Regions from separate parts of the Streptomyces sp. MGP-BFMKR1 genome, predicted to be linked through region 2. Evidence: predicted binding sites of a transcription regulator. Region 2 holds the regulator's gene; the other holds the start of a gene.

Region 1 (10,416 bases), 2.8 Mb from region 2:
GCCAGCGAGCGGGTGGTCTCGTCGCCCGAGATGGGCACCGAGATCTTCGGCTGCGGGTCCTGCGCCAACACCGTGAGGCCCCGCTCCAGCAGGGCCCGGCGGTCGCCGGGGAGCTCGTCGCGGACCCGGGCCGCTTCCTCGGTGAACTTCACCGCGTACAGCATCGGACCCCCTTCGGTAGGCGCCGACGAGCGTAGCGGCTGTCGCCCCGCCCCGGGGGCCGGAACGGCGATCGGCCCGGCCGTGGGGCGGCCGGGCCGATCGCACCAGTCGGTGGAGCCACCGGTCAGCGCCGCGAGTAGTTCGGCGCCTCGCTCGTCATCTGGATGTCGTGCGGGTGGCTCTCCTTGAGGCCCGCCGCGGTGATGCGCACGAAGCGGCCCTTGTCCTTGAGCTCGGCCACGTTGGCGGAGCCGACGTACCCCATGGAAGCGCGCAGGCCGCCGACGAGCTGGTGGGCCACCGAGGCGAGCGGGCCACGGTAGGGCACCTGGCCCTCGATGCCCTCGGGGACGAGCTTGTCCTCGGACAGGACGTTGTCCTGGAAGTAGCGGTCCTTGGAGAACGAACGGGCCTGGCCACGGGACTGCATGGCGCCCAGCGAGCCCATACCCCGGTAGGACTTGAACTGCTTGCCGTTGATGAAGACCATCTCGCCGGGCGACTCCTCGCAGCCGGCGAGCAGGCTGCCCAACATCACGGTGTCCGCGCCGGCCGCGATGGCCTTCGCGATGTCACCCGAGTACTGCAGGCCGCCGTCGCCGATGAGCGGCACGCCCGCCGCGTGGCAGGCGCGGGCCGCCTCGTAGATCGCCGTCACCTGCGGCACGCCGATGCCGGCCACCACGCGCGTGGTGCAGATCGAGCCCGGGCCCACGCCGACCTTCACGCCGTCCACGCCGGAGTCGATCAGCGCCTGGGCGCCGTCCCGGGTGGCGACGTTGCCGCCCACGACGTCCACCCGGACGTTCGACTTGATCTTGGCGATCATGTCGAGGATGCCGCGGCTGTGTCCGTGCGCGCTGTCCACCACCAGGAAGTCGGCCCCGGCCTCCACCAGCGCCTGCGCCCGGTCGAACGCCTCGTCGCCCACGCCGACGGCCGCGCCGACGACCAGCCGGCCCTCGGCGTCCTTGGCCGCGTGCGGGTACTGCTCGGCCTTGACGAAGTCCTTGACCGTGATGAGGCCCTTGAGCACGCCCGCCTCGTCGACCAGCGGCAGCTTCTCGATCTTGTGGCGACGCAGCAACTGCATCGCGTCCTCGCCGGAGATCCCCACCTTGCCGGTGACCAGCGGCATCGGCGTCATGACCTCGCGCACCTGGCGGCTGCGGTCCAGCTCGAAGGCCATGTCGCGGTTGGTAACGATGCCGAGCAGCTTGCCCGCCTCGTCGGTGACCGGCACGCCGCTGATGCGGAACTTCGCGCAGAGCGCGTCCGCCGTGTGCAGCGAGGCGTCCGGGCGGACCGTGATCGGGTCGGTGACCATGCCGGACTCGGAGCGCTTGACCAGGTCGACCTGGTTGGCCTGGTCCTCGATGGAGAGGTTGCGGTGCAGCACGCCCGCGCCGCCCTGGCGGGCCATCGCGATCGCCATCCGCGACTCGGTGACCTTGTCCATCGCCGCGGACAGCAGGGGGATGTTGACCCGCACGTTGCGGGAGATCCTGGACGAGGTGTCCACCGCGTTGGGCAGCACCTCGGAGGCGCCCGGCAGCAGCAGCACGTCGTCGTACGTCAGCCCGAGCATCGCGAACTTCTCAGGCACTCCGTCGACGTTGTCAGTCATGACACCCTTCCAGATGGTCTTGCCTCGGCGCGGACTCCCATGCTAACGGGCGGGGCGACCCCAACATTCCGCCCTCCGGCCACCCGGATGCCACATTCCACTTCCGGGCCGGTCAGCCCACTCGCCGCCGGCCGTACGTCCCCCGCTCCACCGGGCCCCACGTCCCCGCTCGGCCGGGACCACGGGCCCGCCGGGGGCGGGAAGCGGGTGGGACGAGAGGCGGAGGGGACGGGGAGCGGGTGGGCCGGGCGAGCGGTGTGGGCAGGGGGCGGGGAACGGGTGGGCCGGGCGAGCGGTGTGGGCGTCGGGCCCTACTGCTCGGCGAGGGCTCTCAACCGGCTCAGCGCGCGGTGCTGGGCGACCCGGACCGCGCCCGGCGACATGCCGAGCACCTGCCCGGTCTCCTCCGCGGTCAGGCCGACCGCGACCCGCAGCAGCACCAGCTCGCGCTGGTGCTCGGGGAGGTTGGCGAGCAGCTTCTTGGCCCAGGCGGCGTCGCTGCTGAGCAGGGCGCGCTCCTCGGGGCCGAGCGAGTCGTCGGGCCGCTCGGGCATCTCGTCGGAGGGCACGGCCGTACTGCCGGGGCGGCGCATCGCGGCCCGCTGGAGATCGGCCACCTTGTGCGCGGCGATCGCGACGACGAACGCCTCGAAGGGCTTGCCCGTGTCGCGGTAGCGCGGCAGCGCGCACAGCACCGCGAGGCAGACTTCCTGCGCCAGGTCGTCCACGAAGTGCCGGGCGTCGCCCGGCAGCCGGGACAGCTTCCTGCGGCAGTACCGCAGGGCGAGTGGGTGCACGAGGGCGAGGAGGTCGTGGGTGGCCCGATCGTCGCCCGCGGTGGCGCGGCGGACGAGGGTTCCGATGTCGCCAGGACCCGCGGCCACCGCCGACCCTGGCTTCTCGTCGTCACGCATCGGTCCATGGTGCCTTGGCGCCGCGACTTCCGTGGCACCGCGCCCGTGGTTGTACGTCGAAGCGTTATAAGCGGGAGCGTTCGCACTCAACTCGCGCGCCCTCCCCTCACGCCTGCCCAAGCCGTCCCCGAGGAACTCCATGCCTCAAGGATGCGGCAGCGCGGGCCGAACTGACACAAGCGGCTGCCACATCCGCCGCCCAGCACGCGGCCGGCTCGCCCACGGCGGTGGCCTCTTCGCTGGTCACGCGCGTGCGGAAGGTGACGTACGACCCACTCAAATCGGTTCCGGAGGCGTTCGTTCCCGCCGCCCCCGCCCACCGCGCGGCGGACGGGGCGCGTCACGCCGCCACCACGCCCCGCGGGGCGACGCGGGCGGTCAGCGGCACCGTCAGCGTCGTCCACCCAGCGAGCGGGAGGCAGGCGATCCATGGCGAGGGGCCCTAGCGGACCAGACCCCAGCGGAAGCCCAGCGCGACGGCGTGGGCCCGGTCCGAGGCGCCGAGCTTCTTGAACAGCCGCCTCGCGTGCGTCTTCACCGTGTCCTCGGAGAGGAACAGCTCCCGGCCGATCTCGGCGTTCGAGCGGCCGTGGCTCATGCCCTCCAGGACCTGGATCTCGCGCGCCGTGAGCGTGGGCGCCGCGCCCATCTCGGCCGAGCGCAGCCGGCGCGGGGCCAGCCGCCAGGTCGGGTCGGCGAGCGCCTGCGTCACGGTGGCCCGCAACTCGGCGCGCGAGGCGTCCTTGTGCAGATAGCCGCGGGCGCCGGCGGCGACCGCGAGGGCCACGCCGTCCAGGTCCTCGGCGACCGTCAGCATGATGATCCGGGCGCCGGGGTCGGCGGACAGCAGGCGGCGCACGGTCTCCACGCCGCCGAGTCCCGGCATCCGTACGTCCATCAGAATCAGGTCCGAGCGGTCGGCGCCCCAGCGGCGGAGGACTTCCTCGCCGTTGGCCGCAGTCGTCACGCGCTCGACGCCGGGCACGGTCGCCACCGCGCGGCGCAGCGCCTCTCGGGCAAGCGGGGAGTCGTCGCAAACGAGGACGGAAGTCATGGCCGCCCTCCGGAGCTGATGCGCGTCACCTTGAGCCTCCAGGCTGGGTACTTTTCGTCACCTGAGCGGTCGATCCGTCGGACATCTGCCCGAGCGCTTCATTCATCAACCGCCTCGCACTCTCAACGACGGTCACCCGAAAGAGTTACGGGGTGAGAGGGCCACCTTCGGCACGCTCCGTGAGGGGAGGAACACGTTCCGAACCGCGAGCCGCAGGCCGCGCCTCCTTCGGATCCTTTGCCCTATTTGGTGGCTTTTACTTCATTTCGGCGGCGTCTATGGCTAGATTCGCAATGAGTCATATTTACATCTGCTTACACAGCAGATGCGCGACCACGCGACACCCCGTCCGCATCAGATCGCCTGCAAGGGGATAGCAATGGCAGATTTCTCCCGCCTTCCCGGACCCAACGCCGACCTGTGGGACTGGCAGTTGCTGGCCGCGTGCCGGGGGGTCGACAGCTCGCTCTTCTTCCACCCCGAGGGCGAGCGCGGCGCGGCGCGCAGCGCGCGTGAGACCTCGGCCAAGGAGGTGTGCATGCGGTGCCCGGTGCGCGCCGAGTGCGCGGCCCACGCGCTCGCCGTGCGGGAGCCGTACGGCGTGTGGGGCGGCCTGACGGAGGACGAGCGCGAGGAACTGATGGGGCGCGCACGCCACCGGGCGATCGCCGCCGCCACCCCGTCGGCGAGCTGACGCCCCGCCCCGATCAGCAGAAACGTTTCTCCTGCCTGCGGGTCACCCCGAGCCTTTCCGGCCCCTCGCCCGCACCGCGACCCCCGCCGTACCGCATGAGCTGACCGCCGCACCGGCGGCCCACTTCCCACCCGTTTGGCGGAGCGCGGCGCGAGCAATGTGCGCGGGCGCGAACCCCGCTGGCGCGTCGGCGGAGCACGACCGAGGCGGGGCCCCGGTTCAGCGGGCGGCGTGCCGCGGGTCCAGCCGGCCGGGCGCGGACCGTGCCGCGGCGCCGGCGGCGACGGCGTGAGGCGCGGCGTCGAGTGCGCTGTCGGGGGCCGCGTCGGCAACGGCCGGGTCGGCGGTGGCGGCGGGCCGTGGCGGGTGGCCGACGGCGCGTCGGGAGGCGAGTTCCAGTCGGTCCAAGGTGGCCGCCACGGCCGGGACGCGCGTCAGGTCGGGCAGCGTGAGCGCCACCACCTCGCGGTGCACGGCGGGCTCGACGCGCACCGTACGCACCCCCTTCGTCCGCACCGACTCCAGCGCCAGTTCGGGCAGCACCGCGACGCCCAGGCCCGCGCCGACCAGGCCGACCACGGCCGGGTAGTCGTCGGTGGCGAAGTCGATGCGGGGCGTGAAGCCCGCCTCCTCGCAGACCTCGACCAGGTGCCGGCGGCAGCGCGGGCAGCCAGCGATCCACGGTTCCTCGGCCAGCTCCGCGATCCCCACCACCCGCGCCTCGGCGAACCGGTGCCCCTCGGGGACCAGGCCGATCAGCCGGTCGGTCAGCAGCGGGCGTACCGCCAGGTCGCTCCACTCGGCCGCGTCCCGCGGGGTGCCGGCCGCGCCGCCGACCCCCGGATAGCGGAAGGCCAGCGCGATCTCGCAGTCGCCGGCCCGCAGCAGTTCGACCGAGCGCGGCGGCTCGGCGTCCACCAGCGAGACCTCGGTGCCCGGGTGGGCCGCGCGCAGCTCGGCCAGGGCGGTGGGCACCAGCGCGGAGCTGCCGCTCGGGAAGGAGACCAGCCGCACCCGGCCCGCGCGAAGCCCGGCGATGGCGGCCACCTCCTCCTCGGCGGCGGTCAGCCCGGCCAGGATGCCGACCGCGTGCCGCAGCAGGGCGCGGCCCGCCTCGGTCAGCCGGATCTCACGGCCCGTACGGACCAGCAACGCGGTGCCCGCGGCCTGCTCCAGGGCCTTCATCTGCTGGCTGACCGCCGGCTGCGTACAGCCCAGGTCGCGTGCCGCCGCGGAGAAGGAACCGGTGGCGTCCACCGCGCGGAGCACTCGGAGGTGACGGGCCTCGATCATGCTTCGAGCATAAGGGACCCTTGGGGGGAAACGTAAAATTTCGCTCGACGCTTTGAGGGCGGGTCGCCTACCGTGCGGGCATGCACGTGCTCTCACTGAACCTCGGCCGCCCGGAGCGCTCCGCGCACACCGACGCCGAGCACACCGGCATCGACAAGCGGCCCGTCACGGGCCCGGTGGCCGTCAGCGCCCCCGGACCCAAGGGCGTCGGGGCCAGCGGGTTGGCCGGGGACGCCGTCTGCGACACCCGCCACCACGGCGGCGACGACCAGGCGGTCTACGCGTACGCGCGCGAGGACCTCGACGGGTGGGAGGGCGAGTTGGGGCGCGCGCTGCCCAGCGGCGTCTTCGGCGAGAACCTCACCACCAGCGGGCTCGACGTCAACGGCGCGCTGATCGGGGAGCGTTGGCGGGTCGGGCGCTCGCTGCTCCTTGAGGTGACCTCGCCGCGCACGCCGTGCCGCACCTTCGCGGGCTTCCTCGGCGAGCAGCGCTGGGTGAAGCGGTTCACGCGGGCCGGGCTGCCCGGCGCGTACCTGCGCGTCATCGAGCCGGGCGAGATCAGCGCCGGGGACCCCATCGAGATCGCGTACCGGCCCGAGCACGAGGTGAGCGTCGCCTTCCTGTTCCGCGCCAGCACCGGCGAACCCGACCTGTGGCCACGGGTGTTGGCGGCCGGCCGGGCGCTGCACCCGGAGGCGTACGAGAAGGCGCTGCGGCGCGCGGAGGCGGGCGGGCGCCGCGAGAGTTCCTAGTTCGTCCCGCTCGGCCCGGATGGCGGCGCGCCGCGCGGCCGTGGCGCGGCACTGACCAGGGCGTCCGTGTCCGCCGTCGCGCCGGGGCCGGATAGCGTGCCCCGTATGACGACTGCACTGATCACGGGAGCGACGGCGGGCATCGGCGCGGCGTTCGCGCGGCGGCTGGCCGCACAGGGAACCGCGCAGGCCAAGGGGCACGGGGCCGGGCACAACCTGGTACTGGTGGCGCGTGACGCGGGGCGGCTGCGGGAGCAGGCGACGGAGTTGCACGACCGGCACGGCGTGGAGGTCGAGGTGATCTCCGCTGACCTGTCCGACGAGGCGGGCATCGCGGCCGTCGAGGAGCGGCTCGGGGACCGCGCGCGCCCGGTCGACCTGCTGGTCAACAACGCCGGGTTCGGCAACAAGGGCCAGTTCCTGGACGTTCCGGTAGCGGACGAGTTGACGATGCTGAAGGTGCACTGCGAGGCCGTGTTGCGGCTGACCACGGCGGCCGTGGTGCCGATGCGCGAGCGGGGTCGCGGCGGGGTGGTGAACGTGGCCTCGGTCGCGGCGTTCGTGCCGCGCGGCACGTACGGGGCGAGCAAGGCGTGGGTCGTGCAGTTCACCCAGGGCGCGGCCCACGACCTGGGCGACTCGGGGGTGCGGCTGATGGCGCTGTGCCCGGGGTTCGTGCGGACGGAGTTCCACCAGCGGGCCGGGATGAACACCGAGAACATCCCCGGCTGGATGTGGCTGGACGCGGACCGGCTGGTGGACGCGGCGCTCAAGGATCTCGCGCGCGGCAAGTCGCTCTCGGTGCCCGACCCCCGGTACAAGGCGCTGACCGGCCTTGCCAGGCTCGCGCCCCGCGCCACGCTGGCCCGCGCCTCCTCCAGGACCGGCCGCCGCTACGGGCCGCGCTGACCCCTGTCCCGGATTCCCCAACCGGTCGCGTACGTGGGCGAGTTGGCGCCCTGCTTCGCGTACGACTCGTACACCTCGTACGGGCACGCGGCCCCCGCCGACCGCCGTCCGGCACGGCGCGCCCCGCGCGGGCGGATGTCAGGGCCATGTCCAGCGGCGGCCCGCTCCGGCCGACCCCAGGCCCAGAGCCGGGCCCGGCCCGGACGCGACGAGGCCCGGCGTTCCCCCTGAGGGGAGCGCCGGGCCTCGGCGGTGGTGCTGGCTGATCCGGGGATCAGTGGGAGTGGCCGTGGCCGTGGCCCGCGTCGGGCTCCTCCTCGGCCGGCTTCTCCACCACCAGGGTCTCGGTGGTGAGCAGCAGCGACGCGATGGACGCGGCGTTCTCCAGGGCGGAGCGGGTGACCTTGACCGGGTCGATGACGCCGGCCTTGATCAGGTCGCCGTACTCGCCGGTCGCGGCGTTGAAGCCCTGACCCTTCTCCAGGTCGGCGACCTTGGAGGTGATGACGTAGCCCTCAAGGCCGGCGTTCTCGGCGATCCAGCGCAGCGGCTCGACGACCGCGCGGCGGACGACGGCGACACCGGTGGCCTCGTCGCCCTCCTTGCCCAGGCCGCCCTCCAGCGCCTTGGCGGCGTGGACGAGCGCGGAGCCACCACCGGAGACGATGCCCTCCTCGACCGCGGCGCGGGTCGCGGAGATGGCGTCCTCCAGACGGTGCTTCTTCTCCTTGAGCTCCACCTCGGTGGCCGCGCCGACGCGGATCACGCACACGCCACCGGCCAGCTTCGCGAGGCGCTCCTGGAGCTTCTCGCGGTCCCAGTCGGAGTCCGTGGCCTCGATCTCGGCCTTGATCTGCGCGACCCGGCCCTTGACGTCGTCGGCGTTGCCGCCGCCGTCCACGAGGGTGGTGTCGTCCTTGGTGATGGTCACGCGGCGGGCGGTGCCGAGCACGTCCAGGCCGGCCTGGTCGAGCTTGAGGCCGACCTCCTCGGCGATGACGGTCGCACCGGTGAGGGTGGCGATGTCGCCGAGCATGGCCTTGCGGCGGTCACCGAAGCCGGGGGCCTTGACGGCCACGGCGTTGAACGTGCCGCGGATCTTGTTGACGACGAGGGTGGACAGCGCCTCGCCCTCGACGTCCTCGGCGATGATCAGCAGCGGCTTGGAGGCACCCTGCTGGATGACCTTCTCAAGCAGCGGCAGCAGGTCCTGGATGGAGCTGATCTTGCCCTGGTGGATCAGGATGTACGGGTCGTCGAGGACGGCCTCCATACGCTCCTGGTCGGTGACCATGTACGGGGACAGGTAGCCCTTGTCGAAGGCCATGCCCTCGGTGAAGTCCAGCTCCAGGCCGAAGGTGTTGGACTCCTCGACGGTGATGACACCGTCCTTGCCGACCTTGTCCATCGCCTCGGCGACCAGCTCGCCGACCTGCTTGTCCTGGGCGGACAGGCCGGCGACGGCCGCGATGTCGGACTTCTCGTCGATCGGGCGGGCGGTCGCGAGGAGGTCCTCGGAGACCGCCTTGACCGCGGCGTCGATGCCCTTCTTCAGGGCGGCCGGGGAAGCGCCGGCGGCGACGTTGCGCAGGCCCTCGCGGACCAGCGCCTGGGCCAGCACGGTGGCGGTGGTGGTGCCGTCACCCGCGATGTCGTTGGTCTTGGTCGCCACCTCCTTCACGAGCTGGGCGCCCAGGTTCTCGAACGGGTCCTCGACCTCGACCTCACGGGCGATGGTGACGCCGTCGTTGGTGATGGTCGGGGCGCCGAACTTCTTGTCGATGACGACGTTGCGACCCTTGGGGCCGATCGTCACCTTGACGGTGTCAGCGAGCTTGTTGACACCGCGTTCGAGGGCGCGACGGGCGTCCTCATCGAACTTCAGGATCTTCGCCATGGTTGCCTAAGTCCTCTCCAAAGAACTACGCCCCGGACGCCCGGTTGTTCAGACACGGGTGGCCGGGGCGCAGATCACGTAAAACTGGGTGAATTACTTCTCGATGATCGCGAGCACGTCGCGAGCCGAGAGGACGAGGTACTCCTCGCCGTTGTACTTCACCTCGGTGCCGCCGTACTTGCTGTACAGCACGACGTCGCCGACGGAAACGTCGAGCGGAAGACGGTTGCCGTCCTCGAAGCGGCCCGGGCCCACGGCCAGGACGACGCCCTCCTGGGGCTTCTCCTTAGCGGTGTCCGGAATGACCAGGCCCGAGGCCGTGGTCTGCTCGGCGTCGAGCGGCTGGACCACGATGCGGTCCTCAAGCGGCTTGATGGCAACCTTGGAGCTGGCGGTCGTCACGATCCGACCTCCCCCTTCGGAGATCTCACGGGGTTAACTGTCTGAGGTGGCGACCTGGTAGATCCGTCGTCGCGGGTGCCGGATCTGCCCGTCGCTGTGTTTGGCACTCCGCGATGTGGAGTGCCAGCCCTGAGACTAGGACGCGGTTAGCACTCGGTCAAGCGGAGTGCCAACGCGGCGCCGCTCGTCGGGCCCCGTACGCGGCGTGTCGGGGGGCGCGTACGGAGCGCGTGCCGGGCGCGTCCGGGTCGGCCGCCCGCCCGCGCGGCCCGGTCGCCGGTGCGCTGCGAGAATGGGCCGGTGAGCGCCACCACCCCGCCCGTCGAGACCTTCCACGCCCTGTTGACCGACGAGGGGCAGGCCCTGCTCGGCGCGCTGCGCGACCTCGACCCGGCCGCCGAGCTGACCGCCGCCACCAGGCTGCGCCGCGACCACCCGGCCGAGCTGGTCTCCGCCGCGATCGGCCAGGCGCGGCTGCGCCAGCGGGCGGCGGCGAAGTTCGGCGCGGCCGACGCGTACCGGATGTACTTCACGCCCGACGGCGTCGAGCAGGCCACCCGCGCCACCGTGGCCGCGCACCGGGCGGAGCGGTTCGCGACTCTCGGGGCGCGCCGACTGGCCGACCTGTGCTGCGGCGTCGGCGGCGACGCGATCGCGCTGGCGCGCGCCGGCGTGCGGGTGCTCGCCGTCGACCGCTCCCCGCTGACCT
Region 2 (10,416 bases):
GCGCCGTGTGCGACGGCGTGGAGCCAGCCGAGTTCGCGGTCGTACCCGCGCAGGTCCGTCTCGGCGGGGAACCAATGCCGGAAGGCGGCGAGCCACGTCGGGTGGAAGTCGCCGCGACCGACGATCATGTCGAGCACGAGCGGGGCGAAGGTGCGTGCCTGGATCTCAGGGTCGTCGAATCGGTCGGCCATCACAGTGCCCAGCCGGGTGCGCATCGGCTTGTCGATGACGTCTCGTTGGATCCAGGTGCGCAGCACCACGTAGGGGGCACCGTCGCGGATGTTTGGGTCCGGGTGGCGGAGGGCCTCGGCCAGTTCTGCGGCGAGGGCCGGAAGTTCGGCCGCCGCCGGGGCGGGGCAGTCGTTCTCGTAGAGGTACAGCCAGCGGGCCGCGTCGATGGGAGGCATGTCGTCGGTCTTGGTCACTGCCTCACTTTTGGGGAGCGTCTCCGACAAGGCAACCGATTATCGGACGGATGCGGGGCGACAGGCGGCCCTGGCTCAGGGTGACCACCTGCCCGTAGCCAGGCCAGTCGGCGACTACGGGACCTCCTCTTGAGTCTGCTGCTCGTTCCCGGTGGCCGGGATGACACGGCCCGACGGCCGGGGTTCACACCCACTGGTTGATCGCCGCGACGTGAACGGCCGCCTCGAAACGCACGGCGAGCTTGTCGTATCTGGTCGCAACAGCCCGGTGCTGCTTGAGGCGGCTGATCCCGCACTCCACCGCGTGACGCGCCTTGTAGTCCTGCCGGTCGAAAGCCGGCGGGCGGCCACCGGAGGATCCGAGGCGCTTGCGGTTGCGGATCTGGTCGGCCGGCTCCGGAATCGTGCACCGGATCCCGCGTCTGCGCAGGTAGGCGCGGTTGGCACGCGAGGAATACGCCTTGTCTCCCCGCACCCGCAGCGGTTAGCGTCTGGGGCGCCCACCGCAGGGCCTGAGCACCCGGATGGCTTCGAGGACCGGCTCGAACTGCGGGCTGTCGCCCCGCTGGCCCGCCGTTACCAGCAGCGACAGCGGCTTCTGGCCCTGCTCGCACGCCAGATGGATCTTCGTGGTGAAGCCACCGCGGGACCTGCGCAGCCCGTGATCGTCTGGCTCGTGGCCGACCCCGCCGGGCGGTTCCTTCTGCCCAGCGCCGTTGCGGCGGGCACCGGCCGCATGCTGATGGGCCCGGCAGACCGTGGAGTCGACGTTGACTTCCCAGTCGATCAGCCCGAACGAGTCGGCCCTCGCCTGCAACAAGGCCAGCAGCCGCGCCCATACGCCCTGGCGCTGCCACCTGCGGAACAGTCCGTAAACGGTCTGCCAGGGCCCGTACTCACACGGCAGGTCACGCCACGGAGCACCGGTCCGCACTCGCCACCGCACACCGTCCACCAACATCTGCCGGGACGCCGACCTGCGACTTACACCAGCGGCAGGCAGCAACGACTCCAACACCGACCACTGCTCATTAGACAGAACCCCACGCCCCACACCATGATCATCACAACGCGAGGCGTGAACCGGAACCCCGACCTTAAAACACGGCCTAACCCCACCGACCCGTGCGGCCGAGCAGCAGCGCGAGGGCCGCCGTGCCCGCGGTGGAGGTGCGCAGCACGCTGGGCCCGAGCCGGTAGGGCTGGGCTCCCACGGCGGCGAAGGCGGCCAACTCCTCCGGGGACACGCCGCCCTCGGGCCCGACGACGAGCACGGCCTCGCCCCGCGTCGGCAGCTCGGCCGTGGCCAACGGCTGGGAGCCCTCCTCGTGCAGGACCGCGGCGAAGTCGGCCCGCGACAGCAGCTCGGCCACCTGCGGCGTGGTCATCGCGTCGGCGACCTCGGGGAAACGCAGCCGGCGCGACTGCTTGCCCGCCTCGCGCGCGGTGGCCCGCCACTTGGCGAGCGCCTTGGCGCCCCGCTCGGCGCGCCACTGGGTGATGCAGCGCGCGGCGGCCCACGGCACCACCGCGTCCACGCCGGTCTCGGTCATGGTCTCCACGGCGAGTTCGCCCCGGTCGCCCTTGGGCAGCGCCTGCACGACGGTGATGCGCGGCTGTGGCGCCGGCTCGCCGCGTACCTCGTCCACCTCGACCGTCAGCCGGTCCTTGCCCTCGACGGCGGCCACGGTGCCCGAGACGCCCCGGCCCGCCCCGTCGGTGAGCACGACCTCCTCGCCGACCCGCAGCCTGCGCACCGCGACCGCGTGCCGCCCCTCCGGGCCGGTCAGCGTGAGCGCGGCGCCGACCGCCGCGCCCTCCAGGGTGTCGGCGACGAAGACCGGGGCGCTCACGCCACGTCCCCGGCGCCCGTCCGGGGCTGCGGCGCCGCCAGCCCGGCCCGCGCGGCGAGCCCCGCGCGGGCGGCCTCCAACTCGTCGACGAGGACCTCCACCAGGTGCCCCGCCGGCATCTCCCGGGCCAGCCGGTGCCCCTGGCCCGCCCAGAGCGCCATGCCCTGCGGGTCACCGGCCTTGGCGGCGGCCTTGCGCAACCCGGAGGTGAGGTGATGCACCTGGGGGTAGGCGACGGGGGCGTACGGGCCGTGCTCGCGCAGGAAGCGGTTGGCCAGGCCGCGCGCGGGGCGGCCGGAGAAGGCGCGGGTGAGTTCGGTGCGGGTGAAGGTGGTGTCGGTCATGGCCCGCTTGTGCAGCTCGTGCGCGCCGGACTCGGGACAGACCAGGAACGCCGTGCCGAGCTGTGCGGCGCTGGCGCCGGCCGCCAGCACGGCGGCGATCTGCGTGCCGCGCATCAGTCCGCCGGCGGCGATCAGCGGCAGCGGTACCGCGTCGCGCACCAGCTCGATCAGGGCCAGCAGCCCGAGCCCCGCGCCCATGCCCTGGGCGTGCGGGTCGTCGCGGTGTGTGCCCTGGTGGCCGCCGGCCTCGATGCCCTGGACGCAGACGGCGTCGGCCCCGGCCGCGTGCGCGGCCAGCGCCTCCTCCACGGTGGTGACGGTGACGACCGTCACGGTGCCCACCCGGGCCAGCGCCTCGCACACGGCGCGCGTCGGGCAGCCGAAGGTGAAGGAGACCACCGGCACCGGGTCGTCGAGCAGGATGGCGAGCTTGGCCTCGTAGGCGTCGTCGTTGCCCGAGTCGGGGTCACCGAGCGGCGTCTCGTACCAGGCGGCCTCGCCCGCCAGTTGCTCGGCGTAGACGGCCACGGCCGAGGGGTCGCTGGTCGCGGGCTGCGGCATGAAGAGGTTGACGCCGAAGGGCACGTCGCTCTGCGCCCGCAGGTGCTTGATCTCCTCGTACATCGCCGCCGGCGTCTTGTACCCGGCGGCGAGGAAGCCGAGCCCGCCGGCCGCGCCCACGGCGGCTGCGAGCTGCGGGCGCGAGGCGCCGCCCGCCATGGGGGCCTGCACGATCGGATACCGGGAGAGACCGGTCAACGCGGAGGACATGACCACATCGTGTCACGCCCTCCACAGCACCGGGTAACGCCCCCGAGCGTCCACTGTGTGGACGCCCGACACGCACTCCCCGCCCGCCGGGCACGCGCTGTTCACGCGATGCGCACGCCGCCCACACGTACACAAGCGCCGCCATGCGTCCCGTACCCCGGCGCACCGACGGCTCCCGCGCCGGCGCACCGACGCGAAGGGCGCCGACGCGAAGGGCGCCGATCCCGTACGCAACGGAATCGGCGCCCACCGGCGATTACGGCCCGAGTCAGCCGGGCCGGGCCTCAGCGGCCGTTGAACGCGTCCTTGAGCCGCGAGAACAGCCCCTGCTGGCCTGGCTTGAATTCGCCCAGCGGACGCTCCTCGCCACGCAACTTGGCCAACCGGCGCAGGAGTTCCTCCTGCTCGGGGTCGAGCTTGCTCGGGGTGGTGACCTCGACGTGCACGATCAGCTGGCCCCGGCCGCCGCCGCGCAGGTGCGTCACGCCGCGTCCGTGCAGCGGGACGGACTGGCCGGACTGGGTGCCCGGCCGGATGTCGATCTCCTCCAGGCCGTCCAGCGTCTCCAGCGGCACCTTGGTGCCGAGCGCCGCCGCGGTCATCGGGATGGTGACCGTGCAGTGCAGGTCGTCACCGCGGCGCTGGAAGACGGGGTGCGCGGCCTCGTGGATCTCCACGTACAGGTCGCCGGCGGGGCCGCCGCCCGGGCCGACCTCGCCCTCGCCCGCGAGCTGGATGCGGGTGCCGTTGTCCACGCCTGCGGGGATCTTGACCGTCAGCGTGCGGCGCGAGCGCACCCGTCCGTCGCCCGCGCACTCGGGGCACGGCGTGGGCACCACGGTGCCGAAGCCCTGGCACTGCGGGCACGGCCGCGAGGTCATGACCTGTCCGAGGAAGGAGCGGGTGACCTGGGAGACCTCGCCGCGACCGCGACACATGTCACAGGTCTGCGCCGAGGTGCCGGGCGCGGCCCCCTCGCCGCTACAGGTCGTGCACACGATCGCCGTGTCGACCTGGATCTCCTTGGTGGTCCCGAACGCCGCCTCGTCCAGCTCGATGTCGAGCCGGATCATGGCGTCCTGGCCGCGCCGGGTCCGCGAGCGCGGGCCGCGCTGGGACGCGGTGCCGAAGAAGGCGTCCATGATGTCGGAGAAGTTGCCGAAGCCGGCGCCGAAGCCGCCCTGGCCGCCGCCCGACGCGTTGGACAACGGGTCGCCGCCGAGGTCGTAGACCTGCTTCTTCTGCGGGTCCGACAACACCTCGTAGGCGGCGTTGATCTCCTTGAAGCGCTCTTGCGTCTTCGGGTCGGGGTTGACGTCCGGGTGAAGCTCACGCGCGAGCCTGCGGAACGCCTTCTTGATCTCGTCCTGAGAGGCATCGCGCCGCACGCCCAGGACGGCGTAGTAGTCCGTCGCCACTTACGACTCCGCCAGGATCTGTCCGACGTATCGTGCCACTGCGCGTACCGCTCCCATCGTTCCGGGGTAGTCCATGCGGGTCGGTCCGACCACGCCGAGTTTTGCGACTGCCTCGTCGCCCGAACCGTAGCCGACAGCGACCACGGATGTGGAGTTCAGGCCCTCGTGAGCGTTCTCATGACCGATTCGCACGGTCATGCCCGAATCCTTGGCCTCGCCGAGCAGCTTCAGGAGGACGACCTGCTCCTCCAGGGCCTCAAGCACCGGCCGGATGGTGAGCGGGAAGTCATGGCCGAACCGGGTGAGGTTGGCCGTGCCGCCGATCATCAACCGCTCTTCGGTCTCCTCGACCAGCGTCTCAAGCAGCGTCGCCAGGACCGTGGAGACCGTACCCCGGTCCTCCTGCTCGAACGATTCCGGCAGGTCCTGCACGAGTTGCGGCACGTCGGCGAACCTGCGCCCCACCACCCGGCTGTTCAGCCGCGCCCGCAGGTCCGCCAGGGCCGTCTCGCCCACGGGCGCCGGGCAGTCCACCATCCGCTGCTCGACCCGGCCCGTGTCGGTGATCAGGACGAGCATCACGCGCGCGGGCGCGAGCGCGAGCAACTCGACGTGGCGCACCGTGGAGCGGGTCAGGGACGGGTACTGCACCACCGCGACCTGGCGGGTGAGCTGCGCCAAGAGCCGCACCGTGCGCCCCACCACGTCGTCGAGGTCCACCGCGCCGTCCAGGAAGTTCTGGATGGCCCGGCGCTCGGGCGGCGAGAGCGGTTTCACACCGGCCAGCCGGTCCACGAACAGGCGGTAGCCCTTGTCGGTGGGGATGCGGCCGGCGCTGGTGTGCGGCTGGGCGATGAAGCCCTCGTCCTCGAGCGCGGCCATGTCGTTACGCACCGTGGCCGGCGAGACGCCGAGCTGGTGCCGCTCGGTCAACGCCTTGGAGCCCACCGGCTCCTCCGTGCCGACGTAGTCCTGGACGATGGCGCGAAGAACCTCAAGTCTGCGTTCGCTCAGCACCGCGCACACCTCCAGTCAAACCGTCTATCAGGGGACTTTTCCTGGCACTCATCGCGCCCGAGTGCCAAATCCCCTGAGCCAGTGTACGGCCGGTCACCGCGATCCGGGCAAGAGTGGCCCCGGCCGCTGGTGGGCGGGGGCTGGAAACCGCCGCCGCACCGGCCGGGCGCGCCGCCCCGCCGGGGGCTAGCGTCTCCCCATGGACAGCGTGACGGAAGAGCGCGTGCGCGAGCGCTGGGAGATGCTGGCGCCGGACGTCGCCCGGCGCCGGCTGCCCGGCTGGGACGCCACGGTCGGGGCCGTGGCCGGCCCGGAGGGCGTCCTCGTGGTGGACACCGGGGCGACGCTGCGTGAGGGCGCCGAGATCCGCCGCGAGGTGCGCGCCCTGTTCGGCCGCCCGGTCACCCACGTCGCCCTCACCCACCCGCACTTCGACCACGTGCTCGGCACGGCCGCCTTCGCCGGCGTGCAGGTCTACGGGGCGGCGGGGCTCGCGGACGTGCTGGAGCGGGGACGCGAGGCGCTGCGCGCGGACGCGGTGCGCCACGGCGCCGACCCCGAGGCGGTCGCCGAGGCCGTCGACCTGCTGGTCTGCCCGCGCCACTCGGTGAGCGGCGAGGTGACCATCGGGCTCGGCGCCGGACGCCAGGTGTTGCTGGCCAACGTCGGCCCCGGCCACACCGGGCACGACCTGACCGTCCTGGTGCCGGGCCGGCCCGAGGTCGTCTTCTGCGGCGACCTGGTCGAGGAGTCCGGCGAGCCGCAGGCGGGCCCGGACGCGGTCCCGGCCCGGTGGCCGGCGGCCCTGGACCGGCTGCTGGCCCTCGGCGGCGAGGACGCGGTGTACGTGCCGGGGCACGGGGCGGTGGTGGACGCGGCGTACGTCCGCGCGCAACGCGCGGAGTTGGCCCGCCGCTACGCGACGGCGCCCTGACCGGCGCCCGCCGGCCGAACCACGCGCGGGGCACGCGCCGGCGCGCCCGCCGGCGGACCAGGCAGCAAGCGGGCCGGGCGGCAAGTGGGCCCGGGCGGGGTGGGCGTACGCGCTACGGCGCACGCGGTGGCGGCTCGCGGCAGCGCGCACGCGGGGTGCGCGGGGTGCGGTGGGTGCGCGGGGCGGGCGCCGGGGCGGAAGCTATCGTCTGCCGCATGCGCAGCAGACAGTACGGGCCCGACCTGACCCCGCCCTGGAAGAAGCCCACGTCCGTGCCCGAGGTGGCGGCCGAGGTGGATCTCGTGGTGGAGGAGGTGGCCACCGGCTTCTGCGGCGCCGTCATCCGCTGCGAGAAGACCGCCGAGGGCCCGACCGTCACCCTGGAGGACCGGTTCGGCAAGCACCGGGTGTTCCCGCTGAGCCCGGCCGGCTTCCTGCTGGAGGGCCGCCCGGTCACCCTCGTTCGGCCACGGCCCGGCGCGGGCGGACAGACGGCGGCCGGGGGCGGCGGGAAGCCGCGCACCGCGTCCGGCTCGCTCGCCGTCCCCGGGGCGCGCGCCCGGGTCGCCCGCGCCGGGCGCATCTACGTGGAGGGCCGCCACGACGCCGAACTGGTCGAGCGGGTGTGGGGCGATGACCTGCGCATCGAAGGCGTGGTCGTGGAGTACCTGGAGGGCGTCGACGACCTGCCCGCCATCGTCCGCGAGTTCGCCCCGGCCCCGGACGCCCGGCTCGGCGTCCTGGTCGACCACCTGGTGCCCGGCTCCAAGGAGTCCCGCATCGCGGCGGAGGTCAGCGCGGGCGGCAGCGACGTACTCGTCGTCGGACACCCGTACATCGACATCTGGCAGGCCGTGAAGCCCGCGTCGCTGGGCATTCCGGCCTGGCCGGTGATCCCGCGCGGCCAGGACTGGAAGACGGGCGTGTGCCGCGCCCTGGGCTGGCCGGAGAACACGGGCGCGGCCTGGCAGAAGATCCTGGGCTCGGTCCACTCGTACAAGGACCTGGCGCCGGAACTGCTCGGCCGCGTCGAGGAGTTGATCGACTTCGTCACGGCCCCGGCGTGACGGGGCGGCGCCACGGCCCGGGTGTGACGGGCTACGAACCCGCCGGCAGGGTGCCGAACTCCGAGGTGTCCAGCTCGATGCCGAGCGCGCCGATCGGCACCGGCTCGCCGAACTCGCTGGTCCGCTCCGTCCGGTAGTCGGCCGCCTCGCCCGAGCCGCGCGGCTCGGTCAGCAGCACGCAGGTCGCCGCGTACGGGTCGACGATCAGGTACGCGGGGACCTGCCCGGCGGCGTAGATCGAGCGCTTGGTGACGTGGTCCCGGTGCTTGCTGGTCTTCGAGACGACCTCCAGGAGGAGGGTGGTCGCCGGGGCGGGCACGAGCCGGGAGCGACCGTCGAAGGCGCCGTGCTCGATGACGACGAGATCCGGCTGCGGCTCGCTGACCTCGCCGGGGATGGCGATGTCCTGCGTCGCCACCGGATACCAGCGGTTCTGCGGGATCTGGTCCCGTACGCGCGTGACGATCATGTTGTGGGCCCGGTCGGGCCCGCCCGTCATGACGATCTCCCCTCGGAGCAGCTCCGCCCTGAGTTCGCCGGGGGCCTCCAGCGTCGCGAAGATCTCCCTGATGTCGGTCACCAGACGGGCCTTCGCACCGCTCATCTCCGTGGACCTCCCTCTGTACGCCGCGACGTGTGGGGACAGCGTAGGGACGGCCGGGATCGGAGCGGCGGGCGTCCACACGCGTTCACCCGTTCGAGCGGCCAGCCCGCCGGCCGCTCCGTCCGCCAGTCAGTCCGCCGCTTTGTCCGTCAGTCGACGAGGTCCCGGACCACCGCGTCGGCCAGCAGTCGGCCACGCAGGGTCAGCACGGCGCGGCCCCGCTCGTACGGGCCCGGCTGTAGCAGGCCGTCGGACAGGGCGCGCGCCGCGGCGCGTGCGCCGGCGGGGGCGAGGATGTCCAGCGGGCAGCCGTCCGCGAGCCGCAGTTCCAGCAGGATGCGCTCCACGCGGCGGTCCTCGGCGCTCAGCACCTCGCGCCCCGCGCCGGGCGAGCGCCCCTCGGTGAGCGCCTGCGCGTACGCCCCCGGGTGCTTCACGTTCCACCAGCGCACGCCGCCCACGTGGCTGTGCGCCCCGGGGCCCGCGCCCCACCAGTCGGCGCCGCGCCAGTACAGCTCGTTGTGCCGGCAGCGGCCGGCCTCGGCGGTGGCCCAGTTCGACACCTCGTACCAGGCGAACCCCGCGGCCGTGAGCGTCTCCTCGGTGATCAGGTACCGGTCGGCGTGCACGTCGTCGTCGGTCATCGGCACCTCGCCGCGTCGAATGCGGCGCGCGAGCTGGGTGCCCTCCTCCACGATCAGCGCGTACGCCGAGACGTGGTCGGGGCCGGCGCCGAGCGCGGCGTCGAGGGAGGCCCGCCAGTCGTCGTCGCTCTCCCCCGGCGTCCCGTAGATCAGGTCGAGGTTGACGTGCTCGAACCCCGCCGCGCGGGCCAGCTCCACGCAGCGTTCGGGACGGCCCGGGGTGTGGGTGCGGTCGAGCACCTTCAACACGTGCTGCCGCGCGCTCTGCATGCCGAGCGAGACGCGGTTGAAGCCGCCTTCGCGCAGCGTGGCCAGGTAGCGCTCGTCCACGGACTCCGGGTTGGCCTCCGTGGTGACCTCCGCCCCGGGGGCCAGGCCGAACTCGTCGCGGATCGCCGCCAGCATCCGCACCAGGTCCGCCGCGTCCAGCAGGGTCGGCGTGCCGCCGCCGACGAAGACGGTCTCGACGGGGCGCGGGTCGTCCCCGAGCACCTTGCGCGCCAGCCGCACCTCGTCGGCGACCATCGCGGCGTAGTTGTCCCGGGAGGCGAGCGCGCCGCCGGAGCCGCGCAGCTCGCTGGCGGTGTAGGTGTTGAAGTCGCAGTATCCGCAGCGGGTCGCGCAGTACGGAACGTGCAGGTAGAACCCGAGCGGTCGCGCCCCGGCCCCTTCCAGGGCGTGCTGCGGCAGCGCCCCGTCGTCGGGCATGGGCTCACCGTCGGGCAGTGCAGAAGGCATGTGCCCATTCTCCGGCATCGCCCGGGTGACCCGGCCCGCCGTCGCGGTGGCGGCCCGCGCGGCGGGGCGCCACGCGACGGCGGGCCGGGGCGCGCGCCGGCGGACGGTCTCGGCTCGGGCCGTGGGCGGCCGGGCTCAGGGCGCCGCCCTGAGCACCAGCATCGCCAGGTCGTCGCTCGGCGGCGCCGCCCCGAACGCGTGCACGGCCGTGCGGACGCGCTGGGCCACCTCCTGCGCGGTGAGCCCGGCGCACGTCGCCAGCGCACGCGCCAGGCCGTCGTCGTCATCGAACTGCGCCCGGTCCGACCTGCGCTCGGTCACACCGTCCGTGACGCACAGCAGCGTCTCGCCCGGCAGCAGGTCGAAGGTCTCGCTCTCGTACCGCACGCCGTCCAGCACCCCCAGCAGGAGCTGCGGCGCCGCGCGCGCCACCACGCCGCCGTCGGCCCGCAGCAGCAGCGGCAGCGGATGCCCGGCGCTGGCCAGCGTGCACCGCACGCCGCGCACGCCCTCCCCCGCCTGACCTCTCAGGCCCTCGCCCCGGGTCTCCCCGTACGGCATCGGGCCCTCGCCCGGCACCGGCTCGCCGTGCGGCACAGGC

The links. Region 2 encodes HrcA, which represses chaperone genes, less so after heat shock. Its sites were predicted from a motif close to TTNGCACTCNGNNNNNCNGAGTGCNAA; they were not measured.
Region 1: the regulator HrcA is predicted to act here: its motif matches at 9,854-9,880, upstream of groES (co-chaperone GroES).

What each region holds. Positions count from the first base shown of each region.
Region 1 is NZ_CM173408.1:3,418,426-3,428,841, forward strand. It holds gene AC3CHW_RS12835 (hypothetical protein) at 1-164, opposite strand, end outside; gene guaB (IMP dehydrogenase) at 287-1,789, opposite strand; gene AC3CHW_RS12845 (sigma-70 family RNA polymerase sigma factor) at 2,101-2,703, opposite strand; gene AC3CHW_RS12850 (response regulator transcription factor) at 3,146-3,757, opposite strand; gene AC3CHW_RS12855 (WhiB family transcriptional regulator) at 4,137-4,451, shown strand; partial or broken gene AC3CHW_RS12860 (LysR family transcriptional regulator) at 4,830-5,744, opposite strand; gene AC3CHW_RS12865 (MOSC domain-containing protein) at 5,825-6,499, shown strand; gene AC3CHW_RS12870 (SDR family NAD(P)-dependent oxidoreductase) at 6,605-7,408, shown strand; gene groL (chaperonin GroEL) at 7,683-9,305, opposite strand; gene groES (co-chaperone GroES) at 9,399-9,707, opposite strand; gene AC3CHW_RS12885 (class I SAM-dependent methyltransferase) at 10,008-10,416, shown strand, end outside.
Region 2 is NZ_CM173408.1:6,264,775-6,275,190, reverse strand. It holds gene AC3CHW_RS24995 (DUF2785 domain-containing protein) at 1-425, opposite strand, end outside; partial or broken gene AC3CHW_RS24990 (IS5 family transposase) at 610-1,479, opposite strand; gene AC3CHW_RS24985 (16S rRNA (uracil(1498)-N(3))-methyltransferase) at 1,535-2,278, opposite strand; gene AC3CHW_RS24980 (nitronate monooxygenase) at 2,275-3,393, opposite strand; gene dnaJ (molecular chaperone DnaJ) at 3,678-4,811, opposite strand; gene hrcA (heat-inducible transcriptional repressor HrcA) at 4,812-5,828, opposite strand; gene AC3CHW_RS24965 (MBL fold metallo-hydrolase) at 6,028-6,762, shown strand; gene AC3CHW_RS24960 (DUF3097 domain-containing protein) at 6,978-7,829, shown strand; gene AC3CHW_RS24955 (Uma2 family endonuclease) at 7,861-8,433, opposite strand; gene hemW (radical SAM family heme chaperone HemW) at 8,583-9,815, opposite strand; gene AC3CHW_RS24945 (SpoIIE family protein phosphatase) at 9,951-10,416, opposite strand, start outside.